Regions from separate parts of the Neobacillus sp. PS2-9 genome, predicted to be linked through region 3. Evidence: predicted binding sites of a transcription regulator. Region 3 holds the regulator's gene; each other region holds the start of a gene.
What was found. Region 3 encodes Rex, which represses fermentation and respiration genes when NADH is low (regulators of the CRP and FNR family bind a similar motif). Its sites were predicted from a motif close to TTGTGAAATATTTCACAA; they were not measured.
Positions count from the first base shown of each region.

Region 1: the regulator Rex is predicted to act here: its motif matches at 1,595-1,612, upstream of qoxA (cytochrome aa3 quinol oxidase subunit II).
Region 2: the regulator Rex is predicted to act here: its motif matches at 1,115-1,132, upstream of RCG25_RS04460 (cytochrome c3 family protein).
Region 4: the regulator Rex is predicted to act here: its motif matches at 1,588-1,605, upstream of RCG25_RS00985 (AtpZ/AtpI family protein).

Region 1 covers NZ_CP133269.1:3,128,972-3,132,178, forward strand. Annotated here, with positions in the region: gene RCG25_RS15840 (ABC transporter ATP-binding protein) at 1-680, opposite strand, end outside; gene RCG25_RS15845 (iron-sulfur cluster assembly accessory protein) at 997-1,299, opposite strand; gene qoxA (cytochrome aa3 quinol oxidase subunit II) at 1,657-2,625, shown strand; gene qoxB (cytochrome aa3 quinol oxidase subunit I) at 2,615-3,207, shown strand, end outside.
Region 2 covers NZ_CP133269.1:922,762-925,968, forward strand. Annotated here, with positions in the region: gene secA (preprotein translocase subunit SecA) at 1-702, opposite strand, end outside; gene RCG25_RS04460 (cytochrome c3 family protein) at 1,227-2,618, shown strand; gene RCG25_RS04465 (cytochrome c3 family protein) at 2,646-3,207, shown strand, end outside.
Region 3 covers NZ_CP133269.1:4,961,903-4,965,109, forward strand. Annotated here, with positions in the region: gene RCG25_RS24725 (polymer-forming cytoskeletal protein) at 8-727, opposite strand; gene RCG25_RS24730 (YhbD family protein) at 740-1,363, opposite strand; gene RCG25_RS24735 (redox-sensing transcriptional repressor Rex) at 1,493-2,146, opposite strand; gene moaC (cyclic pyranopterin monophosphate synthase MoaC) at 2,181-2,678, opposite strand; gene RCG25_RS24745 (ABC-F family ATP-binding cassette domain-containing protein) at 2,847-3,207, shown strand, end outside.
Region 4 covers NZ_CP133269.1:205,567-208,773, reverse strand. Annotated here, with positions in the region: gene atpB (F0F1 ATP synthase subunit A) at 1-696, opposite strand, end outside; gene RCG25_RS00990 (ATP synthase subunit I) at 719-1,093, opposite strand; gene RCG25_RS00985 (AtpZ/AtpI family protein) at 1,096-1,320, opposite strand; gene RCG25_RS00980 (S8 family serine peptidase) at 1,677-3,207, opposite strand, start outside.

The DNA.
Region 1 (3,207 bases), 1.8 Mb from region 3:
CGATAGGTTTTATTGTTCTTTTTAAATCTAGCAATCTCAAATTCTTCATTTGTAAACGATTGAACGACGCGACTCCCTGATACACTGTCCTCTACTCGTGCATTCACATCCGCAATGCTTGAATACATTTGCCCCCATGCTTTATTCATTTTCAAATTACAAACAACAACTAGTATCATTAAAAATGGAAGTACTAAAATAGCAACAAATGCTAGTTTTACGTTGATCGTCAACATAATCCAGAACGCACCAATAAAGGTCATCATTGCAATAAATACATCTTCTGGTCCATGATGGGCGAGTTCACCAAGATCAAAGAGATCATTCGTAATTCTGCTCATAATATGCCCAGTTTTCGTATTATCAAAGAATCGGAACGATTGTTTTTGAACATGTTCAAATAACTCTTGCCTCATGTCTGTTTCTATATTAATTCCCAGCTTATGCCCCCAGTAATTCACAATAAATTGTAAGAAGGTGCTCAATAAATATAGAAGGAAAAGACCGATACTAACTGCCACAATCGTTTGCCAGTCACCACCAGGTAGTAATTTATCAATAAACCACTGCACTGCTAACGGAAAAGCCAATTCCAAAATGGCTACGATAACCGCACTACTAAAGTCAAACATAAACAGTCTCTTATGCGGACGATAATAAGAAAAAAAACGACGAATCATAAATAATCTCCTTTTTCTAGGCTCCGTTAAACTTGCCTGTTGATTTCCGCTCCAGGCACTTCGCTTTCCGTGGGTGTTTCGGCGAGCCTCCTCGGCGCTTGCGCCTGCGGGGACTCCCCTGAACCATACTCCCACAGGAGTCTTCGTGCCTTCCGCTCCAATCAACAGGGTGTAAAGATCACACTTTTCTTTAACTCTGCCTTGTTCTAAGATAGCAATAATAGGATTATATGAGAAAAATATAAACAATTTCAAGTATTTAGAAAATTTCAGTTAAAAAAAACGCTTGGATTACTCTCCAAACGTTTTTATATTTTTAATGATGATGATGGACACCCTTTGATGGATTGGTAATTAGCCATTCTTCATTTGGGACATGGAAGAATTGGATCCAAACATTATCTAAATAGTCATTATTTTTTTCTACAATAAAATCAATATCCTTATCCGATTGAACCACTACATCATTTTCTGTTGGAGTATCGAGCATCAAGTCATAGTGGGCATGATCTCCATGAACACTTGTCACATAAACTCGAAACATTTTTCCTTGTGCCTCTTCTTGATCTAGCATTTTTTTCAATGCTTTTGCTGCATTGCGGTTAATTTTGACCTTCATTATTATGCTCTCCTCTTTCTATGTATTCCCTATTATTATCCCATGTTTGCAGGGAAATAGACAACATTAAGTGCTACAGAATGCCATTTGCACCCCTTTTACCAAATCATCCCATGAATAGGATTTTATATCCTTAACAAATTTGTCACAACTTTTTACAAAAACCTATGTTAACATCACATCTATGTTGTTAATATTGTGTTATGGAAAACGAACATACAAATTATTATTATCTAATAATTAATTTAATTGTGTTTCTATTTTCTTTAAGGCGAAGGAATGGCTCTAACAAAGTTTGTGAATGAATTCACGAACAAATGTGAAAAAACGAACAATTATTGGAGGGGAAAAATCTCAATGTTTAAAAAGAACTACTTCGTTCCACTATTAGCTTTACTACCTGTATTGCTTTTAAGCGGCTGCGATACGAATATGCTTGTTTTTGAACCCAAAGGTCCTGCAGCAAGAGATATTCTTGACTTAATCAATTGGTCACTAATCTTCATGCTCCTTGTTGTTGTTGTCGTTTTTGGTTTATTTGGTTATATCATTTGGAAATACCGCGCAACACCTGAAAATAAAGATTACGAGCCACCTGAAGAACATGGAAGTACAAAATTAGAGTTTATTTGGACTATTATTCCTATTTTAATAGTTATTGCTCTAACCATTCCAACAGTAAAAACGATTTATAAGCTTGAAAAAGTTCCTGCAGGCTATGAGAAAAAAGATCCGATTGTCATTCATGTTACATCTGCCGATTGGAAATGGATTTTCAGTTATCCTGATCAAGGCATTGAAACAGTCAATTACGTAAACATCCCTGCAGGCACACCTGTTGAATTTAAATTAACTTCAGCTGGTACCATGCAATCTTTCTGGGTGCCTGAATTAGGCGGTCAAAAATACACAATGAATAAGATGGAAACTCAATTGTACCTTACTGCTGATAAGCCAGGAGAATTTTTAGGTAGAAATACCAACTTTAACGGACAAGGATACGCTGGTATGGAGTTTACTGTTGAAGCAAAATCACCCAAAGACTTTGAAAAGTGGGTAAAAGAAGTTAAAGAAAAGGCTCCGAAATTAACAGAGAATAAATACTTTGAACTCCTCAAGCCAACACATTTAGGCCGGGAAACATATATCGGTACACATTTAGCATGGGTTGATCACGCTAAAATGAATTCTAAGACTTATACAAACCCTGAATTGTATGAAGTCCATGGCGTGAAAGGTAAGATTTTTAAAGAAAAAGAAACTGACAGTGAGTCAACGAAAGATATGGATGGAAATTCAAATGGAGGTGAACACGATGGGCATTAATTGGCATGACTTTTTTATCGTCGGAAACCCGTTAATACTAGGTTCACAGATTGCTATTGCACTAACAATGGTAGGTATTGTAGCTGGTGTTACCTATTTAAAAAAATGGAAATGGCTTTGGCGTGAATGGATCACTACGGTTGATCATAAACGAATTGGTATCATGTACATCCTTTCAGGTGTTTTAATGTTTTTCCGTGGTGGTGTAGATGGACTATTAATGAAAGCCCAAACCTCACGACCTGAAATGCAATTTTTAGACGCACAGCATTATAACGAAATTTTCACCACTCATGGTGTAATCATGATTTTATTTGCGGCAATGCCACTTTTAATTGGCTTAATGAACGTCGTAATTCCGCTTCAGATTGGTGCACGGGACGTAGCATTTCCGCAATTAAATGCTCTTAGCTTCTGGTTATTCTTTAGCGGTGCGATGCTATTTAACATCTCGTTTGTTATTGGTGGTTCACCAGATGCTGGATGGACAGCCTACTTCCCACTTGCCGGGAAAGAATTTACCCCAGGTATCGGTAACAACTATTATGCAGTTGCCTTACAGATTGCCGGTATTGGAACATT
Region 2 (3,207 bases), 1.2 Mb from region 3:
AATATAAAGAACAGCTGACTTTTGAGCTGAGCCTGAAATAATCAATGGTGTACGGGCTTCATCAATTAAAATGGAGTCGACCTCGTCAATGACCGCATAAAAAAGCGGACGTTGTACCTTTTGCTCTTTATAAAGGACCATATTGTCACGTAAATAGTCAAATCCCAATTCATTGTTTGTACCATAGGTAATATCAGCGGCATAGGCTGCCTGTTTTTCTTCCTTATCCATGCTGTTTAAGTTCAAGCCAACGGTTAGGCCTAGGAATTCATATAGCTGACCCATCTCAGTCGCGTCACGGCTTGCTAGGTATTCGTTGACAGTTACTACGTGAACGCCTTTACCAGAAAGAGCATTCAAATAAACAGGCATGGTAGCCGTTAAGGTTTTACCTTCCCCTGTCTTCATCTCCGAAATGTTCCCTTCATGGAGAGAAATCCCCCCCATTAGCTGAACATGGTACGGATATAGCCCTAGAACACGACGAGCACCTTCGCGAACAATGGCAAATGCTTCTACTAATAAATCATCAAGCGTTTCGCCCTTTTGATAGCGTAATTTGAATTCTTCAGTTTTTTCACGAAGTTGATCGTCAGTCAGCTTTTCAGTTTCTGCAGCGAGTGCATCAATTTTCACGGCAAGTTTGTCTAACCGCTTCAACTCACGCTTGTTCAGATCAAACACTTTATTTAAAATCCCCATATCAGATGAACGCTCCTTTTTATCGAGACTAGTACGTATTTTTCAAAAATAATTCTGTCAAAAATATTCGATAATTTCCTTTTTCATCTTACCACTTCCACTATAGAGTGACAACATTGTTAGCGTGGAAGCAAATTTTGTCATTCTACTATTATATCTCTTTCACAGCAGAACTTCTATTTTGAAGGGTTCGGTTATTTGTCATATTTGACAATCTCATGGCAATAAAGCTTAAAGCTATTTCAATATGAAAAAGGAGCAAAATGTTTTTAATAAAATATGAATAAAAGTGTTTATTTTTGTATAATTATTTGATTTTATACAAGTTACTACTATTCGCATAGTGATAACTAAAGGCTTGATATAACAATGTTTACATGTTGTTTTTATGGTTAATAAATCTGTCACAGGTGTGTAGAAATATTCACAAATTGTACATTGGATTATACCCTTACAATGTTAGATACTACCTTTAGAGAGGTTAATCTGGAAAATAAATAGAGAATCAATCCAAGATGGGAAGGGTGAGTAAAGTGGCCATTTGGGGGAGAAAGAAAAATAAAGAAGCAGATCCCGAAACGAGAGAAGATAGAAAAAAAGGCCCAATGCGAAAACTTTGGCATAAGTTCCGAAGTATAGATTGGAAGAATCCAGTGAACAGGTGGAAACTTCTATTTGTTTCACTTGTAGGTTGCATCATTGTATTTGGTGGAGGATATGGAGTCCTTTCCTTCACAAACTCGCCATCCTTTTGTTCGAGCTGTCACGAAATGGCGCCGGAGTACTCAACATTTACAGCCAGTGCTCACAATCAAATTTCATGTGTACAGTGTCATATTAAGCCAGGAACGATCAACATGCTGACGCACAAAATGAAGTCGATGAAAGAAGTATACTATCACGTAACAGGCGTACCAAAGCAAATCGTTCAAACAGAAGAAGAAGCTGTCTCAAATGAAAACTGTTTACAATGTCACTCTAAAAATCGCCTAGTAACAGCATCAGGGGATTTGAAGGTGAACCACAAAGGACATATCGAAGAAGATATCCCTTGTATTACTTGTCACGCAGGAGTTGTGCACGCCAAAATGGCCACTCGCGGAATTAACACCGAAGAAGTTCGCGGTCATTGGACAAAAGAAAATGCTGAAAAATTTATGGAAAAGAAATACTTGAGACCTAACATGGGAACTTGTATTGATTGCCACGACAAAGTTAACAACGGTGAAAAGCCATGGAAGGAAGTGGCTTACAACGTTCCTCCAAATCCAGAAGAGATGGAGAAGAAACTAGAAGAGAAAGAAAAAGAACCAACTAAAGAAACATCTACAGAAGCAACAGCAGAAGACGAAAGTGCAGAAGCCATTGCAGCAGAGCATGACCAAAAAACACAGGATATTATTTTACAAGCCATTGGAAAGCAACAGAAAGACGTTAAGATCTCTATGGCATGTGAAACTTGTCACAAAAAGATTAAGGTTCCTAAGAGCCACAAGGTAGAAGGCTGGAACGGACAGCACGGTGGTACAGCAGTTAAAGAGTTAGATAAGTGCGTGAACTGTCACCAGGATTCTAAGTGGGTTAGAGAGATTCCAAAAGAAGACATTATGTCACTACTTAAGATGAAGGAGACAAAAACAAAGTACACACCAAATATTACCATCGTTAAAGAACAATCACGAATTAACAAATTCTGTAGTGCCTGTCACGCAAACCGTCCTCCTGGACACGTTGAAAGTAATCAGTGGTTAACGGCGCACGCAGCAAGAGCAAAGACTGATACTCAAAAAGCCGAATGCTTTGTCTGTCACGATCGTGAAAAACCAAAGCCAGGTTCAACTGATGTAAAAGCACCTACTGATGTATATTGTCAATACTGTCACAGAACTGGTTTTAAATCAGATGTGAAAAAATAATAAATTTTAAACAGGAGGGTCGCTTTTATGGAAGAGGAGCACAAAGAAGAGCTGACGGCCCCTCCCAAATTTCGCTATAAGCTAATCAAAATTGCGACATTAACAGTGTTGGTTTTAGCCCTTTTCATCATTGTCGGAGGGTTAGGGCTAAAAGCAACATCAAGCTCAGAGTTTTGCGCATCCTGTCATGAAATGAAGCCCCAGTACTATACATGGAAAGCTTCATCTCATAGTGAGGTAGAATGCGTTAACTGTCATATTGGGCCTGGGGCAGAGAATATCGTGAAAGCGAAAGGAAATGGCCTCGTAGAATTTTATAAAAAAGAAAAAGATACCTATATCGCACCCATTAAGATGCCGAATCTGATACCTGATGAGGCATGTGAGAGTTGTCACAATATGAAATATCGTGATGTTACTCCTTCAGGGGATATCATAATTCCACATACCAAACACAAGACAGAAGGCATTAAATGTGTTCAATGCCACAGTGGAACTGCTCACGGAAAAATATCTGATCGTAAAGTGACATATAAAAGTGATTATGGAAAATGGGATGAAAAACTAGGTTCATCACTTATGAATGATA
Region 3 (3,207 bases):
CCCCCTATTACACTTTGATACTTTCTTTGACGACAGCATTTTTATGTTGTGAAAAATCTTCCCGGTACTCTACGACACCAATTTGGCAATTCCGGCCAATCTTTACCTGATTCCCCCGTACCACCTTGGCAATGGTATTCTCTAGTTCAATTTTGTCTCCTTCAATGAATTCCACTTCGAGCTGAGTGGAAAACAACGGTTTAATGAGACTTTCGAAAAAGGAACCTCTATGTTTCACCAAAATGGTTTCACCGCCGATTTCTTTTGCCTTACATGGGCCATGAAGTTGAATCGTAATTTGTTCGGCATTTAATAACCCGCCTATAGCAAATTGAGAATCTGCTTTAAAAATCTCTGCCTCACAATCTCCTTCTACCCTTAACACCCCATTAATTTTGATTTCCTCACTTTTGACTTTTCCACCAACAGACGCCTTGCCGGAAACCTTTAATTTTTTCACATATAGATTTTCGCCAATCTTTGCCGTTCCATCTATCGATAGTTGCTGGGATTCAATCGTTCCCTTGACCTTTGCTTTACCGTTTATTTTCGTCTGTTCACTTGTCACATTCCCATCCACGGTCCCGAAGCCATTACTTTCAAACTCCACGCAATCAACATCACTGTTAACCGTTCCGAATCCATTCAATATGACCTGGCGGAACGCCCCACCATTTGAAGCACCGAAACCATTGATGACTAAGTCTCCTCTTTCCTTCATATCCATGTATATTCTCCTTTATAATAATTTTGCTTTGATCTCTTCCATACACGACATCAGTGAGAGCTGCACAACCATTTTCGTCCCCAAATCCATATGCATCGCTTCTGCGTTAATGAGCAAGAGACACGATGACACCCCAAGTTTCCTTGTTATGACTAATTCACAGCTTTTTTGTTTGATTAAAGCAGCATGCTCCTTTAACACCTGAAGCAGCATCTTTCCTTCATCTTGATTAATCTCACCAGATTGCAGAAGCTTCTCAAGCACATATACTTCAAGCATCCTAGTAATCGTAAACGTAGGGCTTCCTTTTTCATTCTCAAGGTAAAAATTCATAACAGCAGATGAAACAATGTTACGTTTTACTAGCTCGTCTTTTCCTAGCTGCAAGTCAGAAATATTTGGTGAAAACATGTCTGCCAGTTCATCTAGTGATAAATTTTCTTTCATTGTTTGGATTTTATTGATTCTTTCTAGGATCTTCTCTTTTGGAAAAAAGGTCTCCTGCCCAGTAAAGGTTGATTTACGTATGAACCATTCTTCTGGAATAAGGTCCTTTCGCTTCCATCTATATAACTGTCCATAGGAAATTCTCGCAAATTCTAATAGGTCTTTTTTTGAGATTAACTCCTCACTCATGATAAAAACCCCTTTCTATTTATCAATGTAACATAACACTGTTACGCGTGTAAAGTTATAACTTACAAATTTTTGCAATAAAAACACCTCCTACGATTGAATCATCGTAAGAGGCCTTATTATCATGTTCTATTCCTCTACATCCACTGTTGGATAGTGCTTTAAAAAGTAAACCAATGATTGCAGTTCCACTGCCAGGTCAATATGGTGAACCCGAATCGACCCTGGTACATTTAACCGAGCAGGCGTAAAGTTTAGAATCCCTTTAACTTCCGCTTTTACCAGTCGGTCCGTTATCATTTGCGCAACAGGAGCTGGCACCGTTAAAATAGCCACCTGAATATCACTATTTTCTAATACCTTCTCCAAATCATCCATATGATGAACTGGAACTTCGCGAATCGTTGTACCCATTTTTTCCGGATCGACATCAAACGCGACCTCGATCTTCGTGTTGTTATTTTTTAAAAAGTTATAATTTAAAAAGGCAGTCCCCAAATTACCGACCCCAATTAACGCAACCTTTGTTAATTCATCCTGATCCAGCGTTTTCCGGAAAAAGGTTAACAAATAATTAACATTATAGCCATACCCCTTCTTACCTAATGCCCCAAAATAGGAAAAGTCACGGCGAATCGTTGCCGAGTCTACCTTTACCGCTTCACTTAACTCTGCAGATGAAACTCTTTGTTTGCCGGAAGTATGCAGGTTCTTTAAAAATCGATAATAGAGGGGCAGCCGTTTCGCTGTCGCCTGTGGTATTTTCATCGTTTCGTTACTCATATTCTCCCACACCCCATGAATGGTTTTTTAACTCTTATTTAACCTGTTCATTTCTTCTAAAATCACCGTTTTTACCGCCTGTTTTTTCCACTAAATAGGTTGGCCCAATAACCATCCCTTTATCGACTGCCTTGCACATATCATAAACGGTTAAAGCACAAGTAGATGCAGCTGTGAGCGCTTCCATTTCCACACCTGTATTCCCCTTTGTTTTCACCGCTGCCTCAATATGTAATTGAAAGTTCCCTGTTTGCTCCTCTTCCCATGCAAAAGAAATATTCACACCTGTCAGTGGGATGGGATGACACATAGGAATAATATCCCATGTTTTTTTTGCCGCCATCACGGCTGCAACTTGGGCAACAGCTAGTACATCGCCCTTCTTCATCTCATGATGGGTTATTTTGTAAAAAATCTCTTTACTTACAGTTATGCTAGAATGAGCAAGAGCAGTACGTGCTGTCTCAGGCTTATCGCTGACATCTACCATCTTTGCTCTGCCTTCTTCATTAAAATGCGTAAATTCGGCCATATAAAAAATCCTCCTACCAAAAAATAATACACTATTTTTCCTTTTATGTGTGTGAAACTTTGAACGAATCACTAGATTTTTTAAAAGAACAGCACCTAGAAGAGTCCGAGTTATTGCTGTCATTCCGCTTATACGGTACACTAGTCCTAAGTAATAGAGGTGAATAAAATGATTTTATTGCAAGTAAATCAATTACAAAAATATTATGGTGCTGACCTTATTTTATCGAATATAAAGCTAGAATTACAAACGAGAGACCGTGTGGCCCTAGTTGGCCGTAATGGTGCCGGAAAATCGACCTTATTAAAGATTATTGCCGGACATTTGTCTCATGATGGCGGCGAAATCATCAAACCAAAAGAAGTAACCATTGGGTACTTAGCTCAAAACACAGGATTAGAATCCAAATTGACCATTTGGGACGAAATGTTAACCGTATTTGAACCCCTTCAAATCATGGAAAAATCGCTCCGCAAACTGGAAGAGCAAATGGCCGAGCCTTCTGTGTTTGAAGACCCAAGCAAGTACG
Region 4 (3,207 bases), 440 kb from region 3:
TTTATGAGCCATATAAACCATTGTTAACATTGTGAAAATGTACGCTTGAATTGAACCTACGAAAATAGAGAAACCTTGCCATACTAGTGTTAATGGTACTGCTGCAATAGTTCCAGCAATCCCTTGATGCGCTAGTCCAGCTGCTAATAGGGAAAGAAGCAATTCACCAGCAAAGATGTTACCGTATAAACGCAAACCAAGAGTTAGCGTATTCGCGAATTCCTCAATAATCTTTAATGGGAAAAGAAATTTCATTGGGCTGAAGAAGCCTTCTGCATATCCTTTTACACCTTTTAGCTTTACACCATAGAAGTGCGATAACGCAACAACCATAACCGCTAACGTTAACGTAATCGTTGGGTCAGCTGTCGGTGATTTCCACCAAAGGTTTTCGCCAACTACGATTGCAAACGGAAGACCTAACATATTTGATACAAAGATATACATCAATAGTGTAATCCCAAGAATGTGGAATCGACCACCTGTCTTCCAATCCATTGTACTGTTGATAATTCCTTTAACGAAGTCCAAAATCCACTCAAAGAAATTTTGTACGCCAGTTGGTTTCATCGCAAGTTTGCGGGTAGCAAGGACTGCAATAAGGAAAACAATCGCACTTGCAACCGTAATCATTAGAATATTGGCCCCGTTAAACCAAAGCCCCATAAACTTAAAATCCGGAGTTCCGTGTTCCATGTAAACTCACCTCGTTTCCGCTTCATTTATGTACATGCAATGCATGATAAAAATAATCTATCATAATGACAATATAGGATGTCATCAATCCTATTACTAAACCCATCACATTGAAATACTCTGGATATCTCAATGCAATTAATGCCGCTATTCCACCTACTGCCATCCTGGAAAGCGACCCAAGTGAGCGGACTTTTTTGCCCTGTGATACCTTTTTATCAAAGTCTTCGGTTTTTCTAACTAATAACCAAAGATTTAAGAAACCAAAGCATGTCCCAAGAATCAACCCTAAGAAGATTGTTTGGTATGATGTAAATCCCCAGCCGAGAACATAAATGGACAACAAGTAAAAAATCCATTTCCGCTGTCTGTTGTACATGATTCTGAAATCTGGCATAGTTATTTATCTCCTGAATAGAAATGACGGATTGAAAGAAGCATGGAATAGGTGCCTGCTGCAAGTCCTAAAAGCAGTCCAACTATTAAGAAAATTGGTTCGGTACCCCAATGCCGATCCAGCCATCTGCCTGAGAAAATACCTATTAGAATGGAACCGACTAACTGGGAGACGATCGCGGACATTAAAGCCATAGCTTGTAATGGATTGCGGTTGTTTTTTCGCATGCTTATCGCATCCTCACTATAAGAGAATGTGAACCGGATAATAGTATGCAAATAGGCGGGAAACACCGTGGATAATAGTCTATTAATCCGATGAAAACCCTATCATTTTACACCCTTTGTTAGCATACAATAGGCATCTTTTAAAGTCAATGAATTTAGTGAATTATCCCACAAACAATTTCCCAAGATTTTTCTCTCATCAAATTTTAATTTACTCTATTATTGTAGTGGATTTTTTAAACTTTTTTTGACCATTTTGTGTCTATTTTGTGAACATTGTCACAGGAGGCGGATATCCGTGATTCATGGGGTGGACAAGCCGTTCGGATTTTGACTTGCCCATTCACTCGCATATTTTACTCTTTTTCCCTCTCGATGACGATCATCCGCTCGATAAAATCTTCCTTCCCAGCCTTTTTAGCAAACACCTTCACGAGGTACGTCCCAGCTTCCGGCAGCTGCTCAACCGGAATCACTTTCCGGATTAACCCTTTTTTCACGTTTGTCTTCGTATCCAAAAAACCAACAAACCGGTAATCCTCCGGGTTAAACAAGGCAATTCCAAACTCCTCTGCTCCGCCAGGCAAATACACCTCATACCGATACTGTCCACGATGATCGCTTTCACCAAAATCAAAGCCCATCACACGTGGATATCCCGGCTCCTCTAGTACATACAAATACGGAATGTGAATCGTCGATGAACCCGCCTGCATTTGAATATAACCGTCATGGACTTTTCGTAAAAACACTTTAGGGTCGACCGTTAACTCAACCGTCACCTCTTTCGACTCCTTTGGCCCAAGCGTGAACGATAACGGGAACCTCCAGTTCAGCCCCTCCATCCTCTGCGGAATCGAAAAGGAATACCGCTGCGTTTCTGAACTCCTATTTTCCACATGCAAAGTGGCCTGATGAACATCATGATCGTCACTATATTTCCCAAACCTCATACTGCTCGGCGAAACAAGCGAGGTCGCCTTGATCGCTTCATCTACTTGAATCCGGCCGGCACCCTGTTCGTACGTGCGGTAAAACCCTAGACTCTCATCAGCAGTAGAACTCATCTTTTCGGGCTCCAACTTCACAAGCGGTTTTGCCGTGTTCATCAACGCTGCTTTAATTTGCACCGGCGTCCAGTCCGGGTGCGCCTGCTTAATTAACGCACAGGCCCCAGCCACATGCGGTGCCGCCATACTCGTTCCCTGCAAAGACAAATAGCCGCCTGGAATCGTCGAATTTATGGCTACCCCCGGGGCAACAATGTCTGGCTTAATTTCCCACGTTCCCGTCACCGGCCCCCTCGAGCTAAAGTCTGCCAGCCGGTCCCGCTCCTCTACCACCGAGATTCTCGCCGCCACACGTTGTTTCTTTATTTCTTTTTGTAAAAAAACTCCGTCACCCTTCGATAGTGAACCCACTGGTAGGGTCAGCGGAGATTCCAGATTCCCAATGAAGCTTCCGCTCATATTATTGTAGATTAACACCGCTCTAGCTCCCGCTGCACGGGCATTTTCTGCTTTCTCAGTAAAGGTCAGTGTCCCCCGCTTCATCAGGACGATTTTTCCTTGAACATTCCTTAATTCCTCTTTCCTGCCGATACCGCCGTCCACCAGATCGACTGACCGGTCTAGCGCCCATTTAGCTGAGCCCTCCATCGGCTGAATCCGATATTTATTCCGGCTTCCTTCTATTAATAATAAAGGTATTTCCATCGTGGGTGTGGAGGCTCCGACCGAAATCGCTTTGGACGCCGTTCCCGGTGAACCAACCGTCCACACATTCGGTCCAGAATTCCCGGAAGCGGCCACTGCCACTATTCCCTTGTCCACTGCGCGGTTGAGGGCCATACTAATTGGGAGGTCCGGTCCATTGATATCGTTCCCG